Regions from separate parts of the Arthrobacter sp. UYP4 genome, predicted to be linked through region 3. Evidence: riboswitches for the same ligand, from Rfam matches in the RefSeq annotation. Region 3 holds a riboswitch; each other region holds the start of a gene.
The links. Region 3 has a riboswitch for thiamine pyrophosphate ahead of AC0Z9V_RS08430 (ECF transporter S component). Riboswitches for the same ligand answer to the same signal wherever they lie in the genome.
Positions count from the first base shown of each region.

Region 1: it holds a riboswitch for thiamine pyrophosphate, as region 3 does, so the genes downstream of both, thiM (hydroxyethylthiazole kinase) here and AC0Z9V_RS08430 (ECF transporter S component) in region 3, are expected to answer to the same signal.
Region 2: it holds a riboswitch for thiamine pyrophosphate, as region 3 does, so the genes downstream of both, thiD (bifunctional hydroxymethylpyrimidine kinase/phosphomethylpyrimidine kinase) here and AC0Z9V_RS08430 (ECF transporter S component) in region 3, are expected to answer to the same signal.

Region 1 is NZ_JBXAVU010000001.1:226,999-230,247, reverse strand. It holds gene AC0Z9V_RS01030 (alpha/beta hydrolase) at 1-185, opposite strand, end outside; gene thiE (thiamine phosphate synthase) at 246-926, opposite strand; gene thiM (hydroxyethylthiazole kinase) at 926-1,807, opposite strand; TPP riboswitch at 1,848-1,942, opposite strand; gene AC0Z9V_RS01015 (aldo/keto reductase) at 1,993-3,024, opposite strand; gene AC0Z9V_RS01010 (DUF427 domain-containing protein) at 3,161-3,249, opposite strand, start outside.
Region 2 is NZ_JBXAVU010000001.1:150,037-153,285, forward strand. It holds gene AC0Z9V_RS00605 (Rne/Rng family ribonuclease) at 1-1,934, shown strand, start outside; TPP riboswitch at 2,037-2,147, shown strand; gene thiD (bifunctional hydroxymethylpyrimidine kinase/phosphomethylpyrimidine kinase) at 2,139-3,249, shown strand, end outside.
Region 3 is NZ_JBXAVU010000001.1:1,797,543-1,800,791, reverse strand. It holds gene AC0Z9V_RS08445 (amino acid permease) at 1-64, shown strand, start outside; gene AC0Z9V_RS08440 (FUSC family protein) at 157-1,284, shown strand; gene AC0Z9V_RS08435 (DUF4235 domain-containing protein) at 1,341-1,601, opposite strand; TPP riboswitch at 1,752-1,876, shown strand; gene AC0Z9V_RS08430 (ECF transporter S component) at 1,936-2,544, shown strand; gene AC0Z9V_RS08425 (ABC transporter ATP-binding protein) at 2,541-3,249, shown strand, end outside.

The DNA.
Region 1 (3,249 bases), 1.6 Mb from region 3:
GCATGGACCCCCGTTCTGGTCCCGCTGCCGGATTCCGCCGTTCCCGGGCGCGCGGCCAGGAGGGCGGGATGCGGCGCCGCCTCGTCGGGCTGTCTGCTGTTCATGGGTCCTCCGTCGCACGCCGTCTCCGCGACGAGGAGCGGCGCGGCCAGCGCGCCGGCAAGCACGGTCCTTCTCGTCGCCACATCCGGATTCTAGGTCCCGGTGGTGCCTACTCTCCCGGTTGCCGTTGCGCCCGGATTCGGCTATCGGCTCCGCCATCCCGTGGGGGCGCGCCATGCTTCAGCCAGGTCCCTGGTGGAAGCGGCGGGGTCGGCCGCCGCGCAGATGGCGGACACCACCGCCATCCCCGCCGCGCCGGCAGCCCGCAGGGCGGCGGCGTCCGCGGTGGTGATCCCGCCGATCGCCACGCAGGGCAGGTCGGCGCCGGCGGCCAGCGTCGCGAACCCCTCGACGCCGAGCGGCGCCGGATGGTCCGGTTTCGTGGCGGTGGCGTGCACCGCTCCGATGCCGAGGTAGTCCACCGTGCCGGCGGGCAGGGCGTGCGCGGCGGCGACCTGCCCGGGTGTCGCCGCGCTCAGTCCGACGACGGCATCGACGCCGACGATGCGCCGCACCACCCCCGGTGGCAGGTCGGACTGGCCCACGTGCACGCCGTCGACGCGCGCCCCGAGCTCTCGCGCCGCGAGGTAGACGTCCACCCGGTCGTCGACCAGGACCGGCACCCGACCCTCGGCGGCGCGGGCCACCGCGGCGACGAGCGACACGAGGTCCCGCCCGCCCGCGTGCTTGTCCCGGACCTGCACGCAGGTGACACCGGCGGCGACGGCCGCCGCGACCACGTCGGCGACGGCCCGGGGCGCGCACAGGGCCGTGTCCGTCACGAGGTAGAGCGGCAGGTACTGCGCCGGAGCAGGCCGGGGCATCAGTCGCTCCCGGACAGGCGCAGGCCACGGCGGACATCCGACGGCGTGACGTCGGCGAGCGCATCGAGGAAGCGCGGGGCGAACGTGCCGGGACCTGCCGCGCCGGCCGCGGCACGCTCCGCGGCGAGGGTGTACACGCCGGTCGCCGCTGTGGCCGCGAGCAGTGCATCCGGGGTGAGGGACGCGAAGGCGGCCATCACGGCTCCGAGCGCGCAGCCCCCACCGGTCACGCGCGTCAGGAGCGGGGTCCCGTTGGCGATCCGGACGACGGGCCCGTGCGCCGGCACGACGGCGTCGACGGCCCCCGACACGGCGACGACCGAGCCGTGGCGGATCGCCAGCAGGCGCGCCGCATCCAGCGCGTCGTCGGGGCCGTCCACGGAGTCGACGCCGCGGCCGCCGCCTCCCGTGCCGGCGAGCGCGATGATCTCCGAGGGGTTGCCGCGGATGATCGTCGGCCGGATCGCGACGAGGTCCTGTGCCGTCCGGGTCCGGACCGCGAGGAATCCCACCGCGACGGGGTCCAGGACCCACGGGGTCCCCGCGGCAGCCGCCGCCTCCGCCGCCTCGCGCATGGCGACGCACTGGGCCGGGGTCGGTGTGCCGAGATTGACCAGGACCCCCGAGGCGACCGGCGCGAACTGGCCGGCCTCCTCCGGGATGTCCACCATCGCCGGCGTCGCGCCCACGACGAGCAGCACGTTCGCTGTGACATTCGTGACCACGGCGTTGGTGATGCACTGCACCAGCGGCACGGCGTCGCGCAGTGCGGCGAGCAGCGCGGCACACGCCTCGGCCGTCACCTGCGGGTCGGCGCCCCGGAAGCTCTCGGGCGGTGTTCCGAGGGGTGTTCCGAGTGGTTCGAGGGTCGGTTCCGACATGTGCTGCCTTTCGCTTGCCACGGCGGAAGGACGGCCGGACGTCGGACCGGCAGGACATCCCTTCGCCAGTATGAGCTGGATCAGGTTCGACGGGTCTCATCTCAGCCCCGGAAAGGGACACCCCGTGTCGCTGCTCGAACGATAGCGGCTGGCTGCCGGAGCGTCCAGCCCTGCGGGCGCCCCGGTCAGCGGCCGCCCTGGATGCGGCGGCTGCGCTGCTCGATGCCGGGGCCACCGTACGGGTAGTCGCTGAAGGTGGGGGCACTGACCTCGCCGAGGCGGCCGAGGTCGCCGGACGACAGCTCGAGGTCGGATGACGCCAGGTTGTCCGCCAGCTGTTCCCGGGTGCGGGCACCGAGGATCACCGAGGTCACCCCCGGTTGCGCGGCGACCCAGGCGAGCGCCACGTGGGAGGCGTTGACGCTCCGCTCCGCGGCGATCTCCGTGACCGTGTCGATGATCCGCCAGGTCCTGTCCTGGGCGTTGCGCTTCTCCCAGGCCTCCATGCCGCGCTGGGGGTTCTCACCGAGGCGGGTGGCGCCGGTCGGCTCGGTGTCACGGGAGTACTTGCCGGTCAGCCAGCCGCCACCGAGGGGCGACCACGGCAGCATGCCCATGCCCGCGTCGAGGACCGCGGGCACGATCTCGGCCTCGATCTCCCGCACGAGCAGCGAGTACTGGGGCTGCAGCGTCACCGGCAGCGAGTAGCCGCGCTGGCGGGCGAGCATGACGGCCTTCGTCAGCTGCCAGCCGGTGTAGTTCGAGAAGCCGTAGTACCCGATCTTCCCCTGGACGACCGCCTCGTCGAGGAAGCCGAGCGTCTCCTCGAGCGGCGTCAGCGGATCCCACGAGTGCACCTGGTACAGGTCGATGTGGTCGACGCCGAGCCGCGTGAGCGAGGCGTCGAGCGCCCGGCGGAGGTGCCGCCTGGACAGCCCGAGGTCGTTGACGTCGTCGCCCATGGGGAAACGGCCCTTGGAGGCCAGGACCATGCGGTCGCGCTCCGTCGGGTTCCTGGCGAGCCACCGACCGATGATCTCCTCGGACGCCCCCGCCGTGTACACGTCCGCGGTGTCGATCAGGTTGCCGCCGGCCGCCGCGTAGTCGGCGAGGATGGCGTGGGAGGTGGACTCGTCCGACTCCGCTCCGAAGGTCATCGTGCCGAGGGCGAGGTGAGAGACCGACGTGCCGCTGTTGCCGAGTTTCCGGTATTCCATGGGGTTCTCCTTCGTTCGGGCGCCGGGCGGCGCCGTGGTGCCGTGGATCGGGCGGGTGGATCGGGTAGGTCGCGCAGTACTGCCGGCGCACCGCAAGGGGACGCCGTCGATCGGACGGCGCCCCTGTGCGGAGTGCTCAGTCGGTGACCGTGACGCCCTTCCAGAAAGCGTAGTAACCGCGGATGTTCTCCGCCGCTTCCTTCGGTTCCGGATAACTCCAGGCGG
Region 2 (3,249 bases), 1.6 Mb from region 3:
ACTTCGTGTCCAGGACGCAGCAGGACTCGCTGATCGGCAACGTGTACGTCGGCAAGGTGCAGAACGTGCTGCCGAGCATGGAGGCGGCGTTCGTCGACATCGGACGCGGCCGCAACGCCGTCCTGTACGCCGGAGAGGTCAACTGGGACGCGGCCGGCCTCGACGGCCAGCCGCGCCGCATCGAACTCGCGCTGAAGTCGGGCGATCCCGTCCTCGTGCAGGTCACGAAGGACCCGGTGGGCCACAAGGGTGCGAGGCTCACGAGCCAGATCTCCCTGCCCGGCCGATACCTCGTGTACGTGCCCGGCGGCTCCATGACCGGTATCTCCCGCAAGCTGCCCGACGTCGAGCGCAACCGCCTCAAGCGGATCCTCAAGGACCGCCTGCCCGAGAACGCCGGCGTGATCGTCCGGACGGCGGCGGAGGGTGCCAGCGAGGAGGAGCTGACGCACGACATCAACCGCCTCCGTGCCCAGTGGGAGGAGATCGAGCGCAAGGCCGGCTCGACCAAGACCCTGGCGCCCGAACTCCTCTACGGCGAGCCCGACCTCACCATCAAGGTGGTCCGCGACGTCTTCAACGAGGACTTCTCCAAGCTCGTCGTCTCCGGCGAGGAGGCCTGGGACACCATCGAGGCCTACGTCATGTACGTGGCGCCGGACCTCGTCGGCAGGCTCGAGAAGTGGACGGGCGACGAGGACATCTTCGCCGCCTCGCGCATCGACGAGCAGATCTCGAAGGCCCTGGAGCGCAAGGTGTTCCTGCCGTCGGGCGGCTCGCTCGTGATCGACCGCACCGAGGCCATGACCGTGGTCGACGTCAACACGGGCAAGTTCACCGGCAGCGGCGGCAACCTCGAGGAGACCGTCACGAAGAATAACCTCGAGGCGGCCGAGGAGGTCGTGCGCCAGCTGCGGCTCCGCGACATCGGCGGGATCATCGTGATCGACTTCATCGACATGGTGCTCGAGGCGAACCGCGACCTCGTGCTGCGCCGTCTCGTCGAATGCCTCGGCCGTGACAGGACCAAGCACCAGGTCGCCGAGGTGACCTCGCTGGGGCTCGTCCAGATGACGCGCAAGCGCATGGGCACGGGCCTGCTCGAGGTCTTCGGCGAGGACTGCGAGCACTGTGCGGGCCGCGGCGTCGTCACCCACATGGAGCCCGTGGAGCACCGCCGTTCCGTGCCTGCGCCCGACAACCAGCAGCAGCTGCGCCAGGACAAGCCGTCCCGGAGCGAGCGCAAGCGCAACCGGGGACGCGGCAACCAGCAGGACGAGGGCATCGCACTGCCCCCGGCCCCCGTGGCCGAGACCCCTGACCGCGCGGCGAAGGCCGAAGCGGCCCGGGCCGCGCTCGCCAGCATCGCGGCCGCCACGCACCACGCCCACGAGGAGCACGCGGAGCAGGCCCCTGCCGACGCCGACGTCCAGGTCACGGAAGCCGTGCTGACGATCAACGGCGAGACGGTGACACTGCCACGGGCGGAGAGCCGTCGGCCGGCCGTCGAGGAGGCCCAGGAGGCGCCCGCGACGCGCCTGACGCTGGACAGCCTGAGCGAGGCCTTCAACCGCCGGCCCGCCGATGTGGACGTCCCGGCCGTCGACGTCGCGCCCGTTGGCGACGGCGCCGCGGCAGACGGCGACCGCGAGGAGGCCGCCGAGGTCCGGGCGGTCCCCGCGACCAGCGCCGCACCTCCCGTCGTCGTTCCCGCGCCCGAGGCGCCGGCGCGCCGGTCCCGGCCGCGACGCCGGGTCGCCCGCAGCGCGCAGGGTGCTGCGGACACCACGATCGAGACCCAGGGTGCCGAGACCGCCGCCGAGCCCTCCGGGACGCGGCACGTCGCGAAGGCCGGGCCGATCGCGCGGAAGCCGGAGCTATCCGGTGCGGAGCCGCTGATCTTCGGCGTCGGCGTGCCGGCGTCGGAGCTGTAGCAGCTCCACGCACGACGGATCGGCAGGCACGCGAAGGCCGGAGTCCCCAGGGGCTCCGGCCTTCGCGTGTCCCGTCCATGGGCGCCCGGCTGCTATAGGCTGGTCGGTGACACGGGGTGCCCTGCCGGATGCAGGGCTGAGATCACACCCGTCGAACCTGATCTAGTGGGCCTCGCGCCCGTGCCTAGCGGAGGGATGTCAGTCATGGACACTGCCCGAACAGCGTGCGATCCGATCTCCGGGATCCCCAACATCCTGAGCATCGCCGGCTCGGATCCGAGCGGCGGCGCCGGGATCCAGGCGGACATCAAGAGCATCAGCGCCACGGGCGGGTACGCGATGGCCGTGGTGACCGCCCTGACGGCGCAGAACACCCGCGGCGTGACCGCGGTGCACATCCCGCCCACGGATTTCCTCCGGCAGCAACTCGACGCCATCGCCGAGGACGTGCGCATCGACGCCGTGAAGATCGGGATGCTCGGTTCCGCCGCCGTGGCGCGCTGCGTCGGCGCATGGCTCGACCACGCCCGCCCGCCGGTCGTCGTGCTCGATCCGGTCATGGTCGCCACCAGCGGTGCGCGGCTGCTCGACGACGACGCGGTACGCGCCGTCGTCGACCTCGCCCGGCGTGCGTCGCTGGTGACCCCGAACATCGCGGAGCTCGCCGTCCTCGTCGGAGCGGACCCTGCCGCCTCCTGGTCCGCAGCACTCGAGCAGGGGAGGGTCCTCGCGGTCCGGCTCGGCACCCGGGTGCTGGTGAAGGGCGGGCACCTGCCCGGCGAACGATGCCCGGACGCCCTCGTCCCCGCCCCGCAGGACGCAACGGGCGGCCCGGACACCGTGGTCCTCGACGGCTGCCGGGTGCCGACCGAGAACACGCACGGTACGGGCTGCTCGCTGTCGTCCGCGATCGCCACGCGGGTCGCCGTGACCGGCGACTGGCCCACGGCGGTGCGGGAGGCGAAGTCCTGGCTCGAAGGGGCACTGCAGGGCGCCGACCTGCTGGACGTGGGAGCAGGCAGCGGACCGGTGCACCACTTCCACGCCGGACCTGATCCTCGCGCGCACCAGCGCTTCACGGAGCTCGCCTGGCGCGACATCGGGGAACTGCGCAGGAACCTCCTGGAGCTGCCCTTCCTCACCGCGCTGACGGAGGGGGACCTTCCCGCGACCGACTTCGCCTACTACCTGCAGCAGGACGCGCTGTACCTCCGCGACTACTCCGCCGTCCTGGCCCGTGCCGCCGCCATGGCGCCGGCCGAGGACGAGCAGCTGTTCTGGCTGACCGCGGCGACGTCGTGCCTGCAGACCGAGG
Region 3 (3,249 bases):
GGCCCGCATCGAGGAGCACAAGGCGACACTGCGGTCCGAGCGCTCCGCCGCTGCAGCCCGCTAGTCCCGCTCCATCCAATACGTGAGGACCGTCCCGCAGGGGGCGGTCCTTCGTCGTCCCGGGGTGTGCACAAGGGGGGATGTCATACTGCTGGGATGGCCAAGAACAGGATCCTCCGCGGCCGTGGCGTCCTCGCAGCCCGTCTCGACGACGACCTGAAGGAGCGGCTGCGCGCCGCCGTGGTCGATCCCCACCTCCTCCTCGCGGGCAAGGCCGCCCTCGCGGCTGCCCTTGCCTGGACCTTCGCGCTCGCCATCCCGGGAGAGGCCTCCCGGTATCCGTACTATGCTCCGCTGGGCGCCCTGCTGGCGATGTACCCGACGGTCGCGGGAACGCTCAAGTCAGGTCTGCAGACGGTCGCCGGACTCACGATCGGGATCGTCCTGGCTCACATCGCGGTCTGGGCGGGAGACCCCAACTGGCTGACGATCGCCTTCGTCGTCGGAGCGGGCGTGCTTCTCGCCGGCCCCCTGAAGAGGACTGCGGGCGGCGGCTCGGGGATCGCGTCCGCCGGGCTGTTCGTCCTGGTCATCGGCAACGAGAACCTGGGGTACTCGCTGGGCTACTTCGTGCAGACCGTCGTGGGCGTGGGCGTGGGCGTCGCCGTCAGCGCGCTGATCCTGCCGCCGCTCAACCTGAACGACGCGGTGGGGCAGATGAGCCGGCTCCGCAGGACGGCTGCACGTCAGCTCCAGGAGATGGGCGAGGCCCTGCAGGAGGACTGGCCGGCGGACGACCCGCGCTGGCCCGAACGGCGGGACGACCTCACCGCCACGGCACGGAATGCCCGCGAGGCCCTGCAGTTCGCGGACGAGAGCAGGAAGGGCAATCTCCGGCGGCGCTTCCACCCGCACGACGCCCGCCGCGACCACCGGCACGTCGAGGTCCTCGAGACCGTGGCGATCCACACGCTGAACATCACCAACATGCTGCAGGACGCGCTCCATGGGACCTCCCGTGAGCACCCCCTGCCCGCCGCGGTCCGGCCGCCCCTGCAGCAGGCGTTCACCGCCGTCGGCGACGTCCTGGACCTGTGGACGGTGGAGGACCTCGACGCCGAGGCGCTGCAGGTCGCCGAGCGGAGCCTGAAGGACCTCGAGATCAGCGCGTACGAGACCTCGTCGAAGGAGGTCCCCTTCGGTGCTGCGGCCGCGATCGGCATGAACCTGCACCGCATTCTGCAGACGGTCGCACAGGAGCAGCGGACCGACGGGGCCGACTGAACCCGGGAACGACGAGGGGCACCCCGGAGGGTGCCCCTCGATCCCCACGGGGCTGCTCAGGTCAGGTCGCGGCTCTTCGCGAACCGGTCGATGGCCTTCTGCGTGGAACGGTTCGTCAGCACCTGGATGGTGGTGCTGACCGCACCCGAGATGATCGCGAAGACGAGGGCCGAGCGCAGCGTGTTCTCCAGGCCGTCCTTGCTCTTCGGCGGCGCTTCGCCCGTGATCCTCTCCCAGAGGAAGTCGACGAGCTTGGTCCCCACATAGCCGGCGCCGACACTCATTCCTGCGCCGAGCAGCTTGAACAGTACGTTCATGGTCTCTCCTTCTTGTCCGATACTCCTGCGCCTAGCCTAGCGGCGGTGCGTACCCCGCCGCAGGGACGATCCGGCCCGCAAGCGGTTCCGGAGGTGCGGGGCCGAGCCCGGCGTCGCGGTCCACCGGTGTAGGATCGGTAGCGCTCAACCAACAAGCGACAGGGGAGCGCCGATCCGCAGCATGCTGCGGGGACGGGCGCTGAGAGTGCGGACCGCCGCAGACCCTCGAACCTGATCCGGCTAGTACCGGCGAAGGGAGTCGAGTTCTCAGAGTGCACGGCGCTGCTCCGGCGGCCCCGGCACTATCCCCTCCTGTACCTCAGGAGGATTCACCATGGCATCATCCACCGCCCTCAAGACCACCTCCGGGCGCACCCGCCAGTGGCGCGTCGTCGACATCGTGGTGGCCTCGGTCATCGCCGTCGCCGTCGGCGTCCTGTTCTTCGCCTGGTCCGCGGGATACTCCGGCATCAGCCTGCTGACGGCCGGTTTCCCGCCCCTGGCGGGCCTCTACTCCGGGGGCTGGCTGATCGCCGGCGTCCTCGGGGGACTGATCATCCGCAAGCCCGGTGCCGCCCTCTACTGCGAGATGCTCGCGGCGGCTGTGTCCGCCCTGATCGGCACGCAGTGGGGCGTGGGCGTCCTCGTCTCCGGAGCGATCCAGGGAGCCGGCGCCGAACTGGTCTTCCTGCTCTTCCTGTACCGGAAGTGGAACCTGCCGGTCGCGTTGCTGGCCGGCCTCGGCGCGGGCCTCGCCCTCGCGATCAGCGAGAACATCCTCTACAACGCGCTCTGGACCTTCGAGTTCAAGCTCCTCTACACCGTGTTCGCGGCCATCTCCGGCGTCGTCATCGCGGGCCTGCTCTCGTGGCTGGCCATGCGGGGCCTCGCGAGGACGGGTGCGCTGTCCTCCTTCGCCGCGGGCCGCTCGGCGGACGTGTGACGGCAGCACACCCACCGGCCGCGGGGGCCGTGCAGGTCAGCGCCCGCGGCTGGGGCTGGCGCCACGCGGGCCGGAAGGCCTTCGCGGCACGCCACCTCGACCTCGACATCGGGCCGGGAGAGCGCGTGCTGCTCCTCGGGGCGTCCGGGGCGGGCAAGTCGACCGTGCTGCACGGACTCGCCGGGGTGCTCGGCGCGCAGGACGAGGGCGAACAGGAGGGCGGACTCCTGCTCGACGGCGTCCCCCCGGCCGCGGCGCGGGGGAGGGCTGGGCTGGTGCTCCAGGACCCCGAGACGCAGGTGGTGCTCGCCCGCGTCGGCGACGAGGTGGCCTTCGCCGCCGAGAACCTCGCCGTGCCCCGCGAGGAGATCTGGCAGCGCGTCGGCAGGGCGCTCGACGACGTCGGCCTCGACCTCCCGCTCGACCACCCCACCACCGCGCTGTCCGGGGGGCAGAAGCAGCGCCTCGCGCTCGCGTCCGTCCTCGCGATGGAGCCCGGGCTGCTCCTGCTCGACGAACCCACCGCGAACCTCGACCCCGACGGCGTCCTCGAGGTGCGGGACGCCGTCGTCCGCGTCCTGGAGCGCACCGGTGCCACGCTCGTCGTCGTCGAGCACCGCGTGGCGGTCTGGGCCGATGTGGTGGACCGCGTGATCGTGCTCGACGCCGGGGGAGGCGTCCTCGCCGACGGTTCCCCCGCGGACA